Regions from separate parts of the Bacteroides sp. AN502(2024) genome, predicted to be linked through region 1. Evidence: riboswitches for the same ligand, from Rfam matches in the RefSeq annotation. Region 1 holds a riboswitch; the other holds the start of a gene.
The links. Region 1 has a riboswitch for cobalamin ahead of AB9N12_RS11095 (TonB-dependent receptor). Riboswitches for the same ligand answer to the same signal wherever they lie in the genome.
Positions count from the first base shown of each region.

Region 2: linked by a shared signal. The riboswitch ahead of AB9N12_RS01710 (TonB-dependent receptor plug domain-containing protein) and the one ahead of AB9N12_RS11095 (TonB-dependent receptor) in region 1 are both predicted to bind cobalamin.

Region 1 covers NZ_JBGFSP010000003.1:2,845,166-2,857,009, reverse strand. The annotation lists gene AB9N12_RS11120 (hypothetical protein) at 1-1,258, shown strand, start outside; gene AB9N12_RS11115 (YncE family protein) at 1,278-2,402, shown strand; gene AB9N12_RS11110 (ABC transporter substrate-binding protein) at 2,598-3,737, shown strand; gene AB9N12_RS11105 (FecCD family ABC transporter permease) at 3,734-4,750, shown strand; gene AB9N12_RS11100 (ABC transporter ATP-binding protein) at 4,747-5,502, shown strand; cobalamin riboswitch at 5,556-5,772, shown strand; gene AB9N12_RS11095 (TonB-dependent receptor) at 5,909-7,972, shown strand; gene AB9N12_RS11090 (DUF5074 domain-containing protein) at 7,969-9,126, shown strand; gene AB9N12_RS11085 (PL29 family lyase N-terminal domain-containing protein) at 9,162-10,799, shown strand; gene AB9N12_RS11080 (PKD-like domain-containing protein) at 10,799-11,844, shown strand, end outside.
Region 2 covers NZ_JBGFSP010000003.1:397,225-409,068, reverse strand. The annotation lists gene AB9N12_RS01715 (YncE family protein) at 1-1,866, opposite strand, end outside; gene AB9N12_RS01710 (TonB-dependent receptor plug domain-containing protein) at 1,884-3,926, opposite strand; cobalamin riboswitch at 4,108-4,308, opposite strand; gene AB9N12_RS01705 (DUF5106 domain-containing protein) at 4,391-5,335, opposite strand; gene AB9N12_RS01700 (sensor histidine kinase) at 6,112-7,893, opposite strand; gene AB9N12_RS01695 (response regulator transcription factor) at 7,921-8,610, opposite strand; gene AB9N12_RS01690 (hypothetical protein) at 8,853-10,043, shown strand; partial or broken gene AB9N12_RS01685 (DUF3805 domain-containing protein) at 10,094-10,893, shown strand; gene AB9N12_RS01680 (ABC-F family ATP-binding cassette domain-containing protein) at 10,895-11,844, shown strand, end outside.

The DNA of each region.
Region 1 (11,844 bases):
AGGAAGCCTGACTATCGCTTCACCCGCCACCGGCAATGAAACGCTGACAGACATCACCTTACCCTCATTGGTCTCTGTTCGCAAGAATCTTACAATTAAAGAAAGCCAATATTACCAAAAGGTCTCTTTCCCCTATTTGGAATCTGTAAATGGGAAATTCACGGTCGATGCTCCAATCATAGAGCAATTTAACCTTAATTCCCTTAAGAAAGTAGATAACGATTTCATTATAAATGGAGGATTGATGACTCAATTGGAAATACCGGTATTAGAAGTTGTGAATGGAACTTTCTATATAAGCGGCAACTCTAGTACGACGAAATTACAGATTATCAATTTACCCCGGCTAACTACATGCATCTCTATTGACATAAAACGGGCCGCGAAGTTGGAAACTCTAAATATTCCGGAATTGAAAAACCTGAAAGCAAATCTATCATTAAGCAGTTGCCCCACTTTTAATGATGAAAGTCTCAAGAATACTCTCAGCAATGTTGAAAGTATAGGAGGAACATTGCTAGTTCGCTACACTGGAGTTTTCAGTCTGAACCTACAAGGGAAAAAAGTAGGCAAAGTAGACATTGCATCCACTGACGATTTAACAAAAGAATTTATTATTTCGGGAGATGAGCCCTTCGGCAGTATTACTTTCTCATCAGCAAAGATGAACCCGCCTACACTGAGAGGATTTACGACTGTTGAGTCCTATATATTACAAACCAATATAGAAAAAGGGCTGGCCATTAAAAATATAAAACGTATTAATGGCCATTTGAGTGTTCAATACCGCACCATACAAGGAATGGCTACCAGCATATTGCATGATATTGACCTACCGGATTTAGAATATGTGGGAGGAAATTTCAGTATCAGTGCTTTGAATAATAACGTGCCGACAAATCCCGTTAAAGTTCCCAAACTCAAAGAAATAGGAGGAAGCTTTACACTCTATGTTCATAACAGCCAAAAAGATTTTTCATTTCTCAAGATGGAAAACCTGGAGACTATCGGTACATTTTCAATTACATCCAGAACCACATCTTCCATAAATAAACTAGATATAAAAGAAATCTTTCCAAGTATAAGTCAGTTAAGCAATGTCACGATCTCGGATTTTCCTGAACTCTATGATTTCAGTTCTTTCAAGAAATTTATAGACGATGGCATAATAACCAAGTGGAAGGTTTATGGTTGTGGAGCTAAGCCTACATTGCAACAAATGAAAGAATCACAGGATGGTAATTTCACAAATAATTAATCGTTAAATAATTCATAAGATGAAAAAGAATTATCTTTTTTATTCAGTCTTTGCATTGACATTCGTACTGGGCAGTTGTAGTGATGAGATGTTCGACAATACCGGACAAGTTAATAAATCTTTTCCACAAAACACACGTGCAATAACCGATGCCAATTGGACTAAGGCATACGTGCTATGTGAAGGAACTTGGAAAAAGGACCCTCCCTCTTTGCCGGGGAAACTTATCACGTATGATAATAATTGGAAAAAGATAGGGAAGGAAATTGAAATAGGTGACACGGGAAATGACCTCATTCAGTATGGCTCAAAGCTGTACTGTGCAGTGAGCGGTCACGACCTGACGTACGGAAACGGAGGTATCTGGATATTCAATGCTGCTACGGGAGCGCCCTATGGCGGAATGAGACAATATGACGATGAAAAGAGTCATTCTAAAGCAATGCCACGTCATCTTGCAGCCTATGGAGGAATGATATATGTAAGCCTCTATTCAGGAGCTGTGATGGCTATCGATACCACAGAATTTGAAAAGAAAATGTTTACGAAATTAGATGCCACTTATTCCGAAGGAATTTGCGTTGCCAACAACACTGTGTATGTGTGTAATTCAGGAAACACGGGAGACTCGTATGCCGGACAAGGAACCACTATTTCAAAACTCACAACAGACCTTAAAATAGTAGAGCCTATTACTGTCCCCACTAACCCGAAATTGATTGCGCAAGCTCCGAACGGAACTCTCTACTTCAATTCTTTAGGTAACTATACAACGGAGAAATCTGCATTGTACAAATTGGAAGGAGAAGGCTATTCTCATGTAGCCAATCTGGCAGATGCATTCCAAATAGGCGATAACGCTATTTTTACTACATACGTAAAATGGCATGACCCCAATTATGAAATGCCGACTACTTTACAAAAAGTATCATTCAGTGGAGATGTAACCCCGTTTACAACAAGTGAACTACCCGACCTGATGCTTGGTTATAGCATTTCCGTAAACCCATTCAACGGAGATGTCTGTTTCGGACAAAGCGGACAAAATCTATATGTTTACAGGTCTGACGGAACACCGATTCGTGCAAATGCTCCTATAGAGACTGGTACAGCCAATCCCAATCGTATAGTGTTCGTTCAATAACTTTTTCCTGTCAAAACCGGAAAATTCCAATCAATTTCATTCACCTCTCTCCGAAACTTCTTCGCGGGGGAGGTGAATCTTCTTATTTTTTCCTACTTTTGTCTCCCCTCTTCCTTCTATTCCTTGCCGTAACATCGTTGCTGGAGAGAGAAAGAGAACTAAAAATAAGTAAGTTATTATAAAAAAATTGACTATATGAGAAGCAAATCTTCAATTCCGTTTTTTATATTACTGTGCCTCTTCTTTCTGACAAGTTGCATATCCGACAAAAAGACATCTCTGGCTGCATTCAAACAGGATGTATATATCCCCGAATATGCCTCCGGATTCAAGATAGTGGGAGCAGACAACGCAGCCAGTACCCTGATACGTGTTTTTAATCCGTGGCAGGGAGCTGAAAATGTAGAAATGTCCTATTTCGTTTCACGGAACGGTGAACAGGCGCCTGCCGGATTTACCGGTTCCGTCATTCCCGCCAAAGTGCAACGTATCGTGTGCATGTCTTCTTCTTACATTGCCATGCTCGATGCACTGGGACAGGTGGACCGCATTGTCGGTGTATCCGGCATTAATTATGTATCGAATCCTTATGTCCTTGCACACAAAGATACAATCAAGGATATGGGCCCCGAAATAAACTACGAGCTATTGCTCGGATTGAAACCGGACGTTGTACTATTATATGGTATCGGAGATGCCCAGACTGCCGTGACGGACAAATTGAAAGAGCTCGCTATACCTTATATATATATGGGTGAATACTTGGAAGAATCGCCGTTGGGCAAAGCTGAATGGCTGGTCGTACTATCCGAACTGACGGACAGCCGAGAAAAGGGAATCGAAATATTCCGGAAAATACCGGAACGGTACCTGGCATTAAAAGCCCTTACGGAATCTTTGGAAGAACGCCCTACGGTGATGTTCAACACTCCTTGGAACGACAGTTGGGTAATGCCTTCCACCCAAAGCTATATGGCACAACTAGTTGCCGACGCCGGAGCCGACTATATCTACAAAAAAAATACCGCCAACAGTTCTGCTCCTATCGGACTCGAAACAGCCTACGGACTGATACAAAAGGCAGACTATTGGATCAACGTAGGCTCGGCTACCACACTGAATGAACTGAAGACAATCAACCCCAAATTCAGTGACGCCAAAGCCGTACGCGAGAAAACTGTCTATAACAATAATTTACGACTGACTGCTGCCGGTGGTAACGATTATTGGGAATCGGCAGTAGTACGCCCCGACATTGTCTTGCGTGACCTGATTCATATTTTTCACCCCGAACTTATATCCGATTCACTTTATTATTACAGGCATCTGGAATGAAACAATCCTGCAGACATACCGTTTTACTATTCAGCATATTAGGAATAACAGCCATACTGCTGCTACTGGCAGATATAGCTACCGGAGACACATATATCCCGATTTCTCAAATATGGGGGGTACTCACCGGAGGCGAATGTGACGAAATGACGCGTAACATTCTCCTTTCTATCCGTTTCATACGAGTAGTGGTCGCTGCGCTAATAGGCATAGCACTTTCCGTAAGCGGATTGCAGATGCAGACCGTCTTCCAGAACCCATTGGCAGACCCTTATCTACTAGGAGTAAGTTCCGGCGCGGGACTGGGAGTGGCTCTGTTCATTCTGGGCACTCCGTTGCTCGGGTGGTCCGACTTTCCTTTCCTGCAATCCATGGGTATTGTTGGTTCCGGCTGGATAGGAACTGCCGTTATTCTGTTGGGAGTAGCCATTATCAGCCGAAAAGTGAAGAATATCCTAGGTGTCCTGATTATGGGAGTAATGATTGGCTATGTAGCAGGTGCCATTATCCAGATATTACAATATTTAAGTTCTGCCGAGCAATTGAAAATGTTTACACTATGGTCAATGGGTTCTCTTAGTCACGTCACAACCAATCAGTTATGGATTATGATACCGGTATTGCTGGCAGGTCTGTCAATCTCGGTATCCTGCATCAAACCGTTGAACCTATTACTGTTGGGCGAGAACTATGCCCGTACCATGGGAATGAACATCAAACGCTCCCGTACGCTTATCTTCCTCTCTACCGCCCTACTGACAGGAACGGTCACGGCTTTTTGTGGTCCGGTAGGATTTATCGGTCTGGCAGTACCACATGTTACACGACTGCTATTCAACAATGCCGATCACCGGATACTTGTCCCCGGCACCATGTTGACAGGACTTATCAGCATGCTTTTCTGCGACATCATCGCCAAGAAGTTCCTGCTTCCGGTTAACTGCATCACTGCCTTGCTAGGTGTTCCGGTTGTTTTATGGGTAATCACTAAAAACTTGCGTAGATTCAAATGATAGAGCTTAGAGAATTGACATTAGGATATGGACAACATACACTGTTGGAAACGGTAAATGCCCGAATTACAGGTGGGCAACTCGTTGCCCTGTTGGGACGTAACGGAACAGGGAAAAGTACACTGCTCCGTGCCATGATGGGACTGGAAAAGCCTCAATCAGGAGAAATTGCTCTACAAGGGAAAAACATAGCTTCATTGAAACCGGAAGAACTGGCCCGGAATATCAGTTTGGTCACCACCGATAAAGTACGCATCGCCAATCTCCGCTGTAAAGATGTAGTAGCTTTAGGACGTGCTCCCTACACCAACTGGATCGGTCAACTGCAACCGGAAGACCAAAAGCGAGTGGACAACGCGATGCAACTAGTCGGTATGTCCGACTATACAGAAAAGACAATGGATAAAATGTCCGATGGTGAATGTCAGCGCATCATGATTGCCCGTGCTCTTGCACAGGATACTCCCGTCATCCTGCTTGATGAACCGACCGCCTTCCTTGACTTACCCAACCGTTACGAACTATGTTTGCTTTTAAAAAAGCTGGCACAGGAAGAGGGCAAATGCATCTTATTCTCCACACACGACCTCGACATCGCCTTATCGCTTTGTAACTCTATCACGCTCATAGATAATCCGCAGATGTACACACTGCCTACTCCGGAAATGATAGCTAGCGGACATATAGAAAGACTGTTCAGAAACGAATCTATCACGTTTGACGCTCAGGAGATGAGGGTACGGATAAAATAAATAAGATAGGGTGATTTTTTTAGAGATAAAACAAACTAATTAATAAAAACTTCCTAACTTTGTACCATTAAGGTTTCCTTAAACAACCTTTGCGTTGTTAAGGAATGAAAAGGGAATGCCGTGTAAACCGGCAACAGAACCTGCTGCTGTAAATCTCCGCTCTTTCATCAGAGGGCTAAATTGCAACACGAAAGTCACTGGATAGTTTATCCGGGAAGGCGTTGCAAAATGAGATGAGTCAGAAGACCTGCCTTGATGCTCTGATTTACACCTGCGGGATTTCGGGTGGTAGTCAAATAGAAAATAAGCAATTATCTTTTATTTGGTATAATAGCTATATGACCGCTTGTGTAGATTGAACTCAGATCTGAACAAACGGATTTTTTATACCGATAAAATAAAAGACATGTTTTCTATTCAAGTTCATTCATACCATAAGCATTATATCCATTTACGGTGGATATTATGTCTGATTCTATCTTTATTTATCACATTACCGGCCATTTCCCAGTCTAAGGTTCGCCATCAGCCTTCTCTGTCTGACACACTTCTCAAACTCAAAGAAGTTACTATCTACAGCAACCGGATACAAAAAAAAATGTCTCCTGTACAGATTCTGTCCGGTAAAGAACTTGAAAAACTGAATGTTTACTCGGTTGCTGATGCTTTGCGCTACTTTTCCGGAGTCCAGATAAAAGATTACGGAGGTATCGGAGGGCTAAAAACCGTCAATATACGAAGTATGGGCAGTCATCATGTCGGCGTATTTTATGATGGTATTGAATTAGGAAATGCACAAAATGGAGTCGTCGATCTAGGAAGGTTTTCATTAGATAATATGGAAGTCATTTCACTGTATAATGGTCAGAAAAGTGCCATCTTCCAACCGGCCAAAGATTATAGTTCCGCAAGTGCCATATATATGCAGACACGAAAACCCGTATTCAAAAGAGAAAAGCGAAACAACCTGAATATCGGGGTAAAAGGCGGTTCATTCTCTACCATCAATCCGTCACTACTTTGGGAACATCGTTTCAACGAACGAATAAGCAGTTCCATCAGTACGGAGTACATGTATACATCAGGACGATATAAATTTACATACGCCAAGAAAGATGGTTACGACACAACAGCTGTCCGTCAAAATGGAGACGTAAGAATGCTACGTTTGGAGAATGCCTTCTTCGGAAAAATTCCCCAAGGAGAATGGAAAGCCAAAGCATACCTATACCATTCGGAACGGGGATACCCCGGAGCTGCGGTAAGAGAAGAACCGGGTAAGTTTCGCCATCAGGACCGACAGTGGGATACCAATCTGTTTGTGCAAGGTTCTTTTCAAAACTATTTCAAGAATTGGTACAGCCTGCTGGTCAACGGGAAATATGCTTACGATTATCTCCACTATTTATCCGATCCCAGACTGGATGTCACCACCATGTACGTAGACAATCACTACCGACAGCAAGAAATCTATGCTTCGACCGCCCATTTATTCACCATTTATCCCTGGTGGAGTATATCAGTATCCAACGATTTTCAATGGAATACATTACGAGCCGATCTTACAGATTTTGTCTATCCAACCCGTAATACAATCCTGACTTCCGCTGCCACGTCCTTTGACTTCAACCGTTTCCTGCTGCAGGCAAGCCTGTTATATACTCATGTCAACGACAATACACGTACAAAGGGAGCCAATGCAGGCACCAAAAACAGATACACTCCGTCTGTCATAGCCACTTGGCAACCATTTACCAAGCTTCCTCTAAATGTACGGGCCTTTTATAAAAAAGTCTTTCGCATGCCGACTCTCAATGATTTGTATTATACTTTTATAGGCAATAAGGACTTAAAACCGGAATATACCACCCAATACGATGTGGGTATCACTTTCTCTCACACTTGGAATAACCATTGGCTGAAAAGCCTGGACTTACAAATAGATGGTTACTACAATGAAGTAGATGATAAAATCATTGCCATGCCTACCTCCAACCAGTTCCGTTGGACGATGATTAATCTCGGACATGTGGAGATTCGGGGATTAGATGCAGCCATACGAGGAGAATGGGGCTTCGGGAAAGTGGGACTTAGCACTCTCGTCAATTATACCTATCAAAAGGCACAGGATTTTACCGACCCGACCAGTAAGTGGTATGGAGGCCAAATTCCTTATATACCTTGGCATGGAGGTTCCATCATTCTCAATGGAAGTTACCAAACATGGTCCTGCAACTATAGTTTCATTTATACAGGTGAGCGCTATGAAGCGGTCGCCAATATCCCGGAGAACTATGCACAGCCTTGGTATACCCACGATTTTTCCCTATCCAAAATGTTTCAATGGGAAAAAACAGGAATACGTGTAACGGCAGAAATCAATAATATCTTCAATCAGCAATATGAAGTAGTGCAATGTTATCCTATGCCCGGTACAAGTTTTAAAATCAAACTAAACATCATGCTATGAGAATATCCGTTCTATCCGTCATTATCTGTTTCGTTCTTCTGTCGGCTTCTTGTCGCGAAGAAGAACACATCATTCCGTCAACTCCCAACCAAGTTACCCCCGGAGTAAACAATTCCTCTATCAAAGGCTTCTTCCTACTCAATGAAGGGAATATGGGAAGCAACAAAGCTACCCTTGATTACTTTGATTACGAAACCGGCATCTATCATAAAAATATCTATGCGGAACGAAATCCGGGAGTCGTACAAGAATTGGGTGATGTGGGAAATGATCTCCAAATCTATGGAAACAAGTTATACGCCATCATCAACTGTTCTCATTTCGTAGAAGTGATGAATGTAGAGACAGCCAAACACATCACGCAAATTTCCATACCTAATTGCCGTTACATCGTATTTAAAGATAAATATGCATACGTCAGTTCGTATGCAGGTCCTGTCAAAATAGATCCCAACGCCAGACTGGGATATGTGGCACGTGTTGACACCACTACGCTGACCGTAAAGGATACCTGTGTGGTCGGCTACCAGCCGGAAGAAATGGTAATTGTGGGAAACAAGCTATATGTAGCCAACTCAGGCGGGTATCGTGTACCCCATTATGACCGCACTGTTTCCGTCATCGACTTGAACACATTCAAAGTTATCAAAACCATTGATGTGGGAATCAACCTGCATAGAATGGAATTGGACCGATATGGAAATATTTATGTCTCATCCCGGGGAGATTATTATGATACTTACTCCAAAACATTTGTAATAGATTCCAGTACTGATAAAGTGACCGATGAATTGCCACTTCTTCCCAATACAGAAATGGCCATCTGCAGAGATTCACTGTATGTATACAGCACGGAATGGAGTTATTACACCAACAATTGGACAGTCTCTTACGCCATTTATAATACAAAAACAAAGAAAACAGATACCCGCAATTTTATCACAGATGGGACGGAAAAATCGATCAAGATACCTTATGGAATAGCTATCAATCCGGAAACAGGTGAATTCTTCGTTACCGATGCCAAAGACTATGTGACTCCCGGGACATTATACTGTTTCTCCCGGGATGGAAAAAAGAAATGGTCAGTTACCACGGGAGACATTCCGGCACATATTGCCTTTACAGATAAGAAACTAAAAGAGATTCAATAATTCACAATCCTATTAATAACTAAAAAATAAAAGCAATGAAAAAAATTCTATTTTTACTGCTCACTGCCGTTACGGTATTCAGTTGCTACAATGACGATGATCTATGGGATAAAGTCAATGATCTCGACGGACGAGTAGAAACACTGGAAACAACAGTCAAGAAAATGAACTCTGAAATCACAACTTTACAGAGTTTAGTAGACGTGTTAAACCAAGGGAAAATAATCACGAATACGGAACAGACCTCTGAAGGCTACACGCTAACCTTCAATGACGGAAATAAAATATCTATCAAAAATGGAATAAATGGTACCAATGGAACAGATGCTCCTGTGATTGGAGTAAAAGCTGATGAAAACGGAGTATATTACTGGACAATCACCACTAATGGTACTACAGAATGGCTACCGGATGCCGAACACAAATTGAGAGTAACAGGTGTAACTCCTGTCATGGGAGTTGACAGCGAAGGTTATTGGACCGTTGATACAGGTGAAGGAGCCAAACGCATGAATGGAACAGATGGCAAACCGGTAAAAGCAACAGGAAAGGATGGGGATTCTTTCTTCAAGTCGGTAATAGACGACACGGAGAATGATGTTGTTGTCATTACTTTGGCAGATGAAAAAAACACCTCTTTCATGCTACCCAAAACAACTAATTCGGTTATGAAAGTCACTGATATGGGAAGCGTTGAATATTTCACATTTAACCAAACCAAATCATTTGAATTACAACTCACCAACGTGGCAGACTTCCTCGTCCATGCACCGGAAGGATGGATAGTAAAAATGAGCTATACCAAACTTTCCATTACCGCCCCTGCTTCCATATCAGAAAATGAAGCTGTCATTAAAATCCAGTTATTTAATAAACAAGGACTAACAAAAATTCAGCGATTATTCGTTTATGCTTCTGCATATACTTTAAAAGGGTTATCTTTTGAAGACTCTGATTACAAAGGTGATGCTAACATGGTAGGAGAAAGAAACTGGTCTTCATTAATTGACAGCCCACAATATAACGGTCCACTACTTTATCCTACGAATGACGTACCCTATAACTGGAATGATGCAAACAATACTTTTCTAGCTTCCGAACTTCCTAACGGATGGGGCGATTGCAAATACTGGGGAGGCGGACACGCTATATCCAACTATGTAGATCTGGATTTGACACATGGAGACTTCCAGCACCAACTAGCGGTTTATTACAAAGATCCGGCAACAGGAAATGGAGGTCATAACGGTTCTAAAAACTTCTGCGTACATTACGGCTATGTAGACAACTCCGGATTTGCCAACGGTCCATTACCCTACATTTACTTTGGAGATGGAGTGGCTCGTGTAGTAGATCACATGTACGTGACAATGACAACTTATCTCGCCAATTGTGTAGCCAATGGTAACGGACTGACGGAACCTGCCGGGGAAAACGATTGGGTAAAACTGGTTGCTATCGGTTATGATGAAGATGGAAATGAAGTAGCTACACGTCCGGAATTTTATCTGGTTGGATCCGGAGGTAATATACTTGAATGGACAAAATGGGATTTATCCGCATTAGGCAAAGTGGTTAAAATAGACTTTAATGTCACAGGAAGCAATGATAACGGATATGGTTTCAGCCAACCCGCCTATTTTGCTTATGATGATGTAGCAGTGAGATTCTAATGAAACATATTATACTTTTTTTATTTGTTCTATCAGCCTTGGTATCATGCGTGAAAGAAGAGGAGGACTCTCCTCTTCTTTCCGCTCCTGTCATTACCTTGAAAGAAGAATCACCCATCTATAAAACAAAAATTGGCCGAGAAATAACCATTGCTCCTGTTTACGAAAATACCGATTCGGAAACGACCTTTAACTGGACAATAGATGGAAAGAGTATCTGTACCGCTTCCACCCTGACATTCTCAGCCAATGAAGCAGGCAGGTATTTCATTCTGATTTCTGCCACCAATGCCGGAGGGACAACAGAAAAAGAGATACGTATCGATGTCTTTCAACTTGATGTACCGACTATCTCTATTGCGGATGCCGACAAAGGTTTCAAAGTGCTTCAAGGCTCTGAACTGACCATTACCCCCATAGTAGATTCTTTTCTGGAAACCAGTTACTCCTGGCAAATAAACGGTGAAGATATCTCGAGCGAATTAACCTGTACCCTCCCCACAACCGAGCTTGGCGAATATCAGGTTCGTTTTGCTACTCACAATGAAGATGGCGATGACGAAGTAACTTTTAAAGTAGAAGTTTGTTCCCCGGATCAAGTAGATTTCAGCTGGACATTCCTGCAAACGGAATATAACATGTCTGCCGGCAGAACCATCCGTATCAAACCGGTTGACGTGAATAATGCACAGGATGCAGTCTATACATGGACTGTGGACAACGAACAAGTGCAATCCGGAAAAAATGATACTTATCTGTTCACATCCGAGCAGCAGGGAGAACACACGGTAAGGGTGGAAATGAAGAACTCGTATATATTTGCTACGCAAACATTAAAAATCAATGTTTGTCCTCCGGCAGGAACATACCAGCGCAAGATTAACGCCACAAGTTCTGCGTCGATGAACAAAGTATATGAATATTTGCCGGCTCCCGGCCAATTCATCAATGAAAACCATACCACAACCACTATGGCAGAAGCCTGCACCTATGCAGAAGAACGAATCAATCAGACAGCTTATGTTTCCTTAGGCGGATTCGGTGG
Region 2 (11,844 bases), 2.4 Mb from region 1:
TAACACAGGTTGTCCGTTTGGGTCTACTGCCCAGTCTATTTTAAATTGACAGTATCCGGTTTTGTTGGGATGATTATCTGCATATCCCCAAGGATAACAATAGCCTACCCAGACATTATCTTCTTCTACGGCATTGTCTTTTAGACGTGTCCCATGGAAAGTTATTTCATTTTCTTCTATCCAGTTCGGATAATAAGAATCTTGTTGATGGAATGTGTTACGTTTGACGAATCCCTCTTTTCCTAGATTATCTTTCCAGCGGACATCACCATTGACCGGTTGGGGGCGATAATAGGTGATTTCGTAATTACGTATTTCTGTATCTTTTCCGTACTCACTACCAGCCAACTCATACCATTCATCGTCAGGCATCCCATTATTGTTTATATCTTTCGAGACTAATACTATTCCCGGTTCAGCGCTTCCACCGAGTGCTCCCGTTCCAGTATTCTTGTTGTAAGTGGCATTTCCCCATATCTTGAAATCATATTCCCCTTCGATATTAGGGATTGGTTGAGGGAATCCTACTGTTATTGTTCCACCGAATCCGCCTAATGAGATAACTGATTTTTTCTTTAGCTTTTCTGTGGCACGATCTAAAACTTGTGCGGTAGTAAATCCATTTTCATAAGCCGACGTACTCGTATTGATAAACTGTCCGGGAGCAGGGCGGTATTCCCATACCTTATTGGCGAAAGCCAATGAGTTTTCAGTCGCTTCGGTGTTACCATCCATGTTGCTTTGTGAAGCCTTATCGCTGAATACAATTGTATTCGGGTTCAGCCCGATATTGTTCAGGCGGAATATGAGTTGTCCTTGTTGGTTGAAACAAAGTAAGTCGCCGTAAGTGGTGTAATCGCGTGCTTCGGTGATATATACATTGTTGCTGTAAGGGTTGATGCTGATACCGTAAGGTGTCTTTATCACAGTTCCATCGGTTATGAAATTCTCACGGATTGTCTCTTCTGTTTTCAGATTGAACATCTTGATAGAAGAAGTCTGTGTGGTATAGTTGTAATTGTATAGATAGGCTATGTCTCCGTCGATGGCGAAGTTTTGCGCTTTCTCGTTAGAATGAGTGACCTTGTTCGTCCGGCAATCTATCTTGATAAAATCATAGTCTCCGGTTTCTACATCTTCACCTCGGGTAACTACATAGACAGTTTCATCCGGACCCGCAACAATTTTACCGGGATTCGGGCCGACTGTTATTTGATGGATTTCTTTGAATGTGGTAATGTCGACAACAGACACTGTATGATCTACACCCAGCCCTGATGAATGATCCAATCCGCCGGAATTGGAAATATATAATTTCTCGTTTTGTACACAAATGCCGTCGGGGTTGCGTCCCACTGAGGTGATGGCTTCTATGGCAAGGGAAGTAGTGTCTATACGCGCAACGGTTCCGTCATAGGAACATACGTATGCCTTTTCTTTATGAAAAGCGATATAGCGCGGTTGGCGGGAACTTCCGTTTTCTGCCTGCATCTGAATCTGTTTCAATGAGGTTCCCGTGCGGAAGTCTATCACTTCTACCGTACTGGAGATATTGACTATAACATATATCTTACTTCCATACATAGCCATGTCGTTGGCTGTATCTCCTAATCCCCGGTGGTTGACGGTCTGGAAGTAATCTCGAACCATTTGCTGATTGCCGAAAGAGAAACGTGCCAAAGAACTATTGTTCTGATTGAACAGTCCTTCGCATAATACATATAATTCGGCGGTACCCGTCTCTTCCGGATCGCCTATAATACCCGACGTGAAGGGTTTATCCTCCATATCATCACAAGCCACGGATAAGGTTATCAATGACAGCCAGCACCAGAATATATATACTAATTTCCTTTTCACGACCATATCCTACTTTTTAATATTTAATACCTAATCTTTAGTGTCGCTCTTACAGATCGTCCCGGCATTGGAAAGTATTTCACGATTTCGTAATTCTTGTCCATCAGGTTCAGTACTTCCACGCTGAAAGAGGTGGTGACTCTCTTTATCTGAAAGTCGCGGCTGGCCGAAATACTGTGGTCGCTATAACTATCCAACCTGTTTTCGGCAATGTTTTGTCCCAACGCGTAGCGCTTTCCTGAAAATAGGAATGAGTAAGACAGATTGAACCATGGTGTCTCGATACCTGCCTGTCCCGAAGCGGAGACGCGGGGAGTGTAGGCTATCTGATGCTTGTAAGTCGATTTATCCTGACTCAAATCAGGGCTGGTGACATCCAATGCCCGTTGATACGTATAATTGCCGGAGAGGTTGATACGGATTTTCTCCCAAGGCTGAAGAGATAAGTTTCCGGTGACGTCGATACCTTTAATGTCTACACTTCCCAAATTTCTCATGCTCCATATCGCAAGGTTCTTGGTAGGATAAGCGATGATTTTATCCGTCACTTTGTTATAGTATGCATCAACGGTTGCCGAAAGATAAGGAATGAATGTACATACATTCTTGCTATATGTCAGACCGATATTATATTGCTTTGCATTTTCAGGTTTGAGTTTGGTGTTTCCCACTTCCTGATAATACAAGTCATTGAAGCTGGGTAGGCGGAAGATGTCTTTATAGAAGATACGGATGCGAAACTCTTCGTTACGGAACAGCTTGAATGTGGCGCTTACATAAGGGGTCAATTTGCGGTGACTGCCCGCGCTGCCACCTTCTTTGACATCTTCGTTGATAACGGTTGCCAATGCGGATGCGGAGATTGTCAGCCAGTCATTCACGTATTTCCCGGCAAGAGCCGTCAGCCATGAATAGCGGGTGGGTTGCGCAAAATGGGTAAGATTAGTATCCATTGTGTTGATACTCCCATCCGTTGAAAGGGAAAATGAAAGATTGTTCAATAATCTGTATAATACCGATGCGGAAAGATAATATTCCTGTTGGTAATAACTGTTCTCCGTTTTCCCTAAAGAGTTTTGGGTGTCGGGGTCCAGGTAACGCTGATAGCTCCAGTTCCACTTGGCGGAAGTCTGGAATACCCATTGCCGGCTGAATTCTTTCTTGTATTGGCTTTGTACGAATGCGTTTTTATCCCATAGGTGTTGGGTAGAATGGTCGTTGTAGAAAGTGGTGGCTTTGGGCAGTCCCCGGGAGGATTGAAAGTAATAAGCTTTCAACCGCCATTGCTCTTTGTCGGAGAAGTTGCCGTAGAGTCCTGCTTCGGCACGAAGGGTTTGCACATCGGTGTTCTTCCGCTTCTCCCGTGATGTCAGGTCGCCTTCCCTGTTTCCGTAGTGCAGGGTGTATGGATACTGTCCGTCTGATGACATCCATTCGCCATTGGCTGACATGCTCCATCTCTTATTGAACTGTTGTTCCAGTAGAACGGAGGGGTTGATTAATCCCCAGGAGCCGGACTTGAAAGCTCCGGATATATGGGTCTTTTCCCCTTTAGTGAACCGTGGCGTGAGTGTCTGTATGTTCAATATGCCTGCTGACGCGAAGAAGCGGGCAGGTTGGAAGATGTTATCGCTTTGTCCGTTGTTCAGAGAAAGACGGTCTACGTTGTCGAGCGAGAAACGTCCGATGTCGATTTGTCCGGTTTGGCAGTCGGTTACGGTAATGCCGTCATAACCTACGGCGGTATGCTGTGCGCCCAGGCTACGTATGGATACGGTTTTCAGTCCGCCGATACCTCCGTAGTCTTTTACGGTCACTCCTGCAAAGTGTTTCACTGCATCGGAGACTTGCAGGGCATGCAGGTTTTTCAGGGCTTCTCGGGAGAAGGTTTGTAAGGGGGCGGTTGATCGTGTCTCACGGGTCTGGTAGATGTCTGATACGGTTATTTCGGGAATGGAATATGTGTGTGCCGTATCTACTTTCTGCTGTTGTGCGAAAAGTGGTACGGACAGGAGCTGGCAGCCGAATGCTGCAAAGATCACTTTATTGAATGTTCTCTTTTTCATCGATTTCTTTCTCGGTCTGTTGCTATTGAAAAGTGTCCGGGCGAAATCCCTTCGGCCGGACACGCATAAATAAACTTGGCAGAGTTTATTCTTTTAACACACTTTCTCTGAAGCAGAGTGATGAATGAAATGATAGACGGATTGTCCGGTTCATTAGACTCAACGCTTTTTCCTCGAAAGCAGTGAAACATAGTTGCATGGTAGGTCTTCTGACTTGTTCCTGTTACAAACGCCTTCCCGGATTTGTACCCAGTGGCAATGAGTGAGTTGCTTGTAACATAGATGGAACTTACAGCAGCGGGACTGTTCAGGACTTGCACCTGATTCCCTTTTAATTGCTCCATCCGCACGGGAGGAGCAAACCAATGCGCTGCAAAGATAGGGAGTTTATTTCGCTTTTGCAAGGGGGAGAGTGTTCTTTTTCTTTCGTATCAAGACGAAAGGAAAAGAACTTGTTTTCTTATTTATAGTTCGCTTCTCATCAGTAGGTATTCTTCGATGGCTCGTGCCGGAGCGTCTTTTAGGAGTACGGTTTTTTCCTTATTTAAAAGGTAGAGGGTAGGGATGGCTTTCAAGTCGTATAATTGTTGTTCCTTGATGGCGAATCTCTTATCGTATCCGTTGATCCATTCTTTAGGAAATTCGTTCAGATGTTTGCGCCATTCGTCAAGCTCTTCGTCGGGGTAGATGGAGAGGACGGTTAGTCTCTTTTGTTCCACGAGTCGGTGGATGATAGGGGCGTTTTTCAGGGCGTCTATCGTTTCTGTACAAGCATGGCAACCGGGGTTATTGATGAATAGTAGGATGTAGTCCGTTTGCTGTTGGTAGAGAGAGCCTTGGGCACCGGAGGCAAGTGTGTAGTTGAAGTTCAGGGCTTTGGTGCCGATGCGGTTTTTCTGAGCTAACTCCCGGCGGGCTTTGGGGCGTACTTTTTCTATTTCCTCCAGTAGGGGAGAAGCTAACATGGCGTCTAATACGGGGATGTAGAATTCTTCGTTACGCATGGGCGAGTTGGGATCGTAGAGATATTTATCGGCCAGATCGGTGATGTAGGTGAATACCTTTTTGTCTGCGTTTGTCTGCTCGATTGTTTTCCGCATGGCTTCTTGTGCGGTTTTCAACGGGACGTGATTCAGTATGTCACAATAGTCCACCCAGGCTTGTTCGGTTATTTCGGGATGGTGGATGTAATTGGTGTCGGCGAAGTTTACATGATCCCAATAGTGTTTTACGAGAAACTCTGCACGTTGCTCCGGAGCTGTCATCATGGCGGGGATGGCGGGCAGGGCGAAGGTGGTAATGGTATCTCGGGGAACTTCATTTTTACAGTGATTGGAAGCGTTTCCACTTTTACAGGCACAAAGAAGAAGGATGCACCCAATAACTAGGATATTCATATTTGTTTTCATGACTTGCTGTATTTCGTTTAACTTATGTATGTGCATGGAAGTATACATGTATGGAAGACAAAGATAACTTTCTTTTTATATTTATCCAAAAAAACATCTTGATTTCAGTTGCCTGAGTTTCAAATGGTGAATAGGGGAAGTCTGATAAAGGATGATTGGGAAAGAGGAGTATGTTCTGTTTTTAAGATTCCCGTCGGAAAAGAATACTTCAATATGATTAAACCGGAAGCAAATCGCATCGGTAAATGCAAGAATATGCAGAAATACCGGTTTGTTCTGTATGTTTTAGCAGGAAATATGCATTTTAGAGAGTAAATAAAGCCTCTATTTCTTGCAGATAGAGCGTTGGTTTATCCATCATAAAGCCTCTGTTTCTCACCGATAGAGCGTTGGTTTCCCGATGAGAAAGCTGTAAAGGCATAAAAAGGGACTTTGGGGAGCTGGTTGGTCTTCGCCGGATGATAAAAGGAAAATGGCAAAAAGAGTGTATACCGATGGTTTGTCTTCCAAAAAGAACCGTATGGTGACGATTTACTTCTATGCTGAAAGAAAAACGTTCTAAAATGTAAAATATAGGATTCCGCTGAAGGAAAATGGTGCGCATTTAGTGAATCTTCCGAACGGTGACCCGATCTATTGTATCCTCGTGTGTTTTAATATTCCTTTTTGAAGGAAGTAGGCAGAGTGGTCTTTCTTTCATTTTCGGTTTCGGAAGCCGAGGTGTGTTAGTGAGAGCTTGGACAACTGATGCGAATTCGTCAGGGGAGGATTACTCCTTATTTCTCCTTTGCCAACGTAAATACAAATTCCAATCCGCCATTCTGATTGTTTTTGGCGGAGATGTTGCCGCCGTGAATGATGACGGCGTTCTTCACGATAGCCAGTCCCAACCCAGTTCCGCCCAGTTTGCGTGAACGGCCTTTGTCTACTCGGTAGAAGCGTTCGAAGAGGCGGTTCAGATGTTCGGGAGATACGCCTACACCTGTGTCGGCAAAGCTGAAGTAGTAGAAATTCTCATCTTCGCGGAAGCAGTTGATCTTTATTTGAATATGGGTTCCGGCGTATGCAATGGCATTGTCCGTCAGGTTGCGGAAGATGGAATAGAGCAGTGAGTAATTGCCTTTGATCGGTATGCTCTTTTTCAGGGAGTTGACTACTGTTATATGCTTTTCGTCCAGCTCCAGTGACACTTCGTTGATCATGTTTTCCACCAGTACGCTGATGTCCACTTGTTCCATGTCGATCATGTTGGCGGCTTCGTCCATGCGGGTGAGTACGGAGATGTCGCGTAGCAGCCGGCTCAGGCGGTTGCTTTGTGCGTAACAACGTTCGAGGAATACGTTGATCTTCTCACGTGGGATGTTTTCATTGCTGACAATGGTTTCCAGATACCCCTGAATGCTGCTGACTGGAGTTTTCAGTTCATGGGCGATATTCTGGGTCAGTTGGCGTTTGAGCCTTACTTGTTCTTCTTCCTGAGTGACGTCATTGATGGAGATTTCAAAACTGGCATCCTGGAAGATGATACATTCTACGATGAATGTCCGTCCGTTTTTGTTGATGGTGACCGACATACGTTTCTCGCCTTTTCCTCTCGAACGTTTTTGCTGGTTCTCATTGATGAAATGAATAATCTCTTTCAGTTCACTGATGGCAAAGACTTCTTCTGTCGTTTCCAGATTCGAATCCGAGATCAGGTTGCTGTATTGGGTAAAGAGGTTGTTGACAAGAATTTCTTTCTTGTCTTTTGTGAATATTCCCAGTCCTTCGTGCGAGATCTGAAGGTGGGTAATCAGTTTTTCACGTTCGATATAGAGTGCCTCTTTGGTTTCGTGCAGCCGTTTGTAGATTTGAATGATATGTTGGGAGATTTCCCCCAGTTCATTGTGCGGGAAAGCCGATTGCATGGCCATTTCGATGGGTTTGTTCCGGTCGGCACGCATGGCAAATTCACGGAGCTGGTTGATGGAAGTCCCCAGTTTGTTGGTGAATTTGTAGAAGATAATCATTAGCAGTGATGTCACGATGATGGTAAACCATAGATAATGAGGATCTGCTTGCAGGTTGTGGATGAGGCTGACGTTGTAGGGCAAAGCCGAGCGCACGATATAATCTTTATAACGGGTGGCCGAATAGAAATAGGGGAGTCCGGTTGTTTCGGAAGTACGGCGTACGTCATATCCGTTGCCCTGCTTTATTGCTTTTTGTACTTCCGGTCGGTTCTGATGGTTTTCTATCTGTCTGTTATGCTTCGGGTAACTGTCGTAAACGACATTCCCTTCCAGGTCGATAAGGGTTACGCGTAAATCCTTCAGGATATGGTTGTTGACATATCCGTTGATCTTTTCACGGTCAATGGGTTGTTCATCCAGCTGTTCGTAGAACCTGCTGTTGTAATCTTGCAGTTTTGTATTCAGCAGTTCTATCTTATATTCCCGTTCGCGTTGATACTGGTAGGCTATGAAACAAATGGCAAATACCAGAAACAGTGAGATAACCGAAAGGAAAAGCTTCCGGCTGAAAGAAAGAAAATGCTTTTGAGTTACAGGCAGGTTCATACTAACTATTTAATTCGGCATCATTATTTATTCAGCTTCAAAACAGTATCCGTATCCGAGACGGGTGACGATGCATTTGCCGTATACCCCCATCTTTTTACGCAGACGGGTGATGTTTACGTCGATGGTACGGTCGAGCACGTACACCTCATCACTCCAGATGTGGGATAGAATATCTTCACGTGAGAACACGCGTCCCTTATTCTGTACCAGCAGAAGCAGTATCTCAAATTCTTTTTTGGTCAATGACACCTCTTCACCGTCGATACTGACCTTCTTCTTGGTGATGTCAATGACGAGCGACTGGTAAGTAAGGCGTTCGAGGGCTTTTCCCGTTTCCGTTGTCGCCGTTCGTCTCAACACCGCTTTCACACGAGCAATGACTTCACGCAGGGAGAACGGTTTCGAGATGTAATCGTCCGCACCGAGGTTGAATCCGGTCACGGTATCATTTTCGGTATCTTTTGCTGTAATGAAGATAATAGGCACTTGGGCTGTCTTTTTATCTTTTTTCAGCATGTTCGCCATTCTGAATCCGGAGATTTCTCCCATCATCACATCGAGGAGAATTAAATGGTAGCTGCTGATCTCCATCTTCATTGCTTCTTCGGCAGAGTTTGCAGTATCCACCTCATAACCTTCGTTCTCAAGATTGAATTTCAGAATCTCGCAGAGATCTTCTTCATCGTCGACAACTAGAATACGGTAATCGTTCATAAGATATATGTATTAAGATGATATGACAAAGTTACGTTTTTTATTTTATCCTTGGCAAAGATGAGGAGACTTTGTTACGGGCAGATGAAACAGATGTTACAATCATGTTACATTCCGGAAATAGAGGAGGAGGATGTGGAATATGAAAGTTTTTGCTGATTGTAAAAGGAAAAAACGTTTGCTATTTGTTATCTTTGTTAGCGAGAAACAATGGAAATGTTTGATTATAGTAATTGCAAATAATGATAAAATTAGATTTGAAAAGACATCGGCGCGAAATAATAGGCTCTGTGGTAGTACTCCTCCTTTTTGGCGGCATATCTGTATTTAAATATACTTCGTTTAATTCCGGCTTTGAGATTGTAGACGACTTGGGAGGGAATATATTCCCTTCGGCGATTCTGTCTGTTGCCACTACTGATGCACAAGTGATTGTTCCGTCGGATTCGACTTATTTGGGAAATCCGAAGTCGTGCATTGCCATTCGGGTGAAATCGAAGACGGCCTATAGCCGTGTGCGGATTGAAGTGGCCGAAACGCCTTTTTTCTCCCGGTCGGTATCGGAATTTGTGCTAAACAAGCCCCGGACGGAGTATACGATTTATCCTGATATCATCTGGAATTATGAAGCCTTGAAGAATGAGGCGCAGGCGGAACCGGTAAGTGTAGTCGTCACGGTGGAAATGAACGGAAAAGATTGGGGACAGCGGGTACGTACTTTTTCCGTGCGTAGCATCAATGAATGTTTGTTGGGGTATGTGGCTGACGGGACCCAATTCCATGATACCAGCATTTTCTTTGCGGCTTATGTCAATGAAGAGAATCCGATGATCGACCGGTTGCTTCGCGAGGCGCTGAATACTCGCATCGTCAACCGCTTCCTCGGTTATCAAAGTAAGGCGAAAGGTGCGGTGGACAAGCAGGTGTATGCCCTATGGAATATCTTGCAGAAACGTAAATTTCGTTATAGCTCCGTTTCCAATACGAGCCTTTCGAGCAATGTCGTTTTCTCCCAGCGTGTCCGTACGTTTGATGATGCGCTGGAATCTTCACAGATTAATTGTGTGGATGGTAGCGTACTGTTCGCTTCCTTGCTCCGTGCCATCAATATCGATCCGATCTTGGTACGTACACCGGGGCATATGTTTGTGGGGTATTATACGGACAATTCGCACACGGACAAGAATTTTCTGGAAACAACCATGATTGGTGACATCGATCTGGATGATTTTTTTCCGGATGAACAGCTGGACTCTACGATGGTAGGCAAATCGCAGAATGAAATGTCATTGCTGACTTTCGAGAAATCAAAGCAGTATGCCAATAAAAAGTATAAGGAGAATGAAGAAGGTATCCATTCCGGAAAGTTGAACTATATGTTTCTGGAGATTTCTAAAGAGGTGCGCAGGAAAATACAGCCGATAGGTAAATGAAATTCGTATTTAATTCGTACTTTTGCCAAGTAATCATTGAATGAAAAAGAATGAAAGGCAAGAAATTTATCTCTCCCGGAGCATGGTTTTCTATGAGTTATCCGTCGGACTGGAACGAGTTTGAAGATGGCGAAGGCTCTTTTCTTTTCTATAATCCCGATGTATGGACGGGGAATTTTCGTATATCTGCATTTAAAGGGAAAGCCGGTTATGGTAAAGACGCTATCCGGCAGGAACTGAAAGAGAACGATTCGGCTTCATTGGTGCAAGTCGGAGCGTGGGAATGTGCGTATAGCAAAGAAATGTTTCAGGAGGAGGGGACTTATTATACTTCCCATTTGTGGATTACAGGTGCTGATGATATGGCTTTCGAATGTTCCTTTACCGTGCCTAAAGGTGGAGCTGTGAAGGAGGCGGAAGAGGTAATCGCTACTTTGGAGATACGCAAAGAAGGAAAGAAGTATCCTGCTGAACTGATTCCGATCCGTCTTTCTGAAATCTATTTGATTAATGAAGGGTACGAATGGGTAGTGTCTACCGTGAAGCAGGAACTGAAAAAAGATTTTCAGGGCATAGAGGAAGATTTGGAGAAACTCCAGCAAGTGATTGACAGCGGCAAGATAGGTGCGAAGAAGAAGAGGAATGGCTGGCTGTCGGTATCACGGTCTGTTCGATTCTTGCTAACGAAGTGGACGGCATGGAGTGGAAGACATTGATTGACGGCAACCGTGAAGCGCCTGTCATTCAATATTGCAACCGGATCATGGACCCGATGAAACTCTCATGGAGCAAAATAAAGGCCGGAGAGCCTTGTAATGTAATAGAAGAATACAAGAAGTGTTTGGATTAAAATGGCAGTACCTTATTTACAGATAGATAACCTGACCAAGTCCTTCGGCGACTTGGTTCTTTTTGAGAATATATCTTTTGGCATTGCCGAAAGCCAGCGTGTGGGACTGATAGCAAAGAACGGTAGCGGAAAAACGACCTTACTGAATATCATTGCCGGAAAGGAAGGGTATGATAGCGGCAATATTGTTTTTCGTCGCGACCTCCGTGTCGATTATCTGGAGCAGGACCCGCAATATCCCGAAGAGCTGACCGTACTCGAAGCCTGTTTCCATCACGGCAACAGCACTGTAGAACTCATAAAAGAGTACGAACGTTGCATGGAGACGGAAGGGCATCCGGGACTGGCAGATCTCTTGGTACGTATGGATCAGGAAAAGGCATGGGAATATGAACAAAAAGCCAAACAAATTCTTTCACAACTCAAAATCCGTAACTTCGACCAGCAGGTGAAACAACTTTCCGGCGGGCAGCTGAAACGTGTCGCTTTGGCAAACGCCTTGATTACCGAACCGGATCTGCTCATCCTTGATGAGCCTACCAACCACCTCGATCTGGATATGACCGAATGGCTCGAAGACTATCTCCGCCGTACCAATCTCAGCCTGCTTATGGTGACGCACGACCGTTATTTCCTCGATCGCGTTTGCTCGGAGATTATCGAAATAGACAACCGCCAACTTTATCAATATAAAGGGAATTATAGTTATTACCTCGAAAAACGTCAGGAACGCATCGACGCAAAAAGTGTGGAGATAGAACGTGCCAATAACCTCTATCGTACCGAACTTGATTGGATGCGCCGGATGCCGCAGGCACGCGGACATAAAGCCCGTTACCGGGAAAATGCTTTTTATGAGCTTGAAAAGGTGGCGAAGCAACATATCCGCAATGATCATGTAAAGCTGGAAGTAAAAGCCTCCTATATTGGCAGTAAGATATTTGAAGCCGA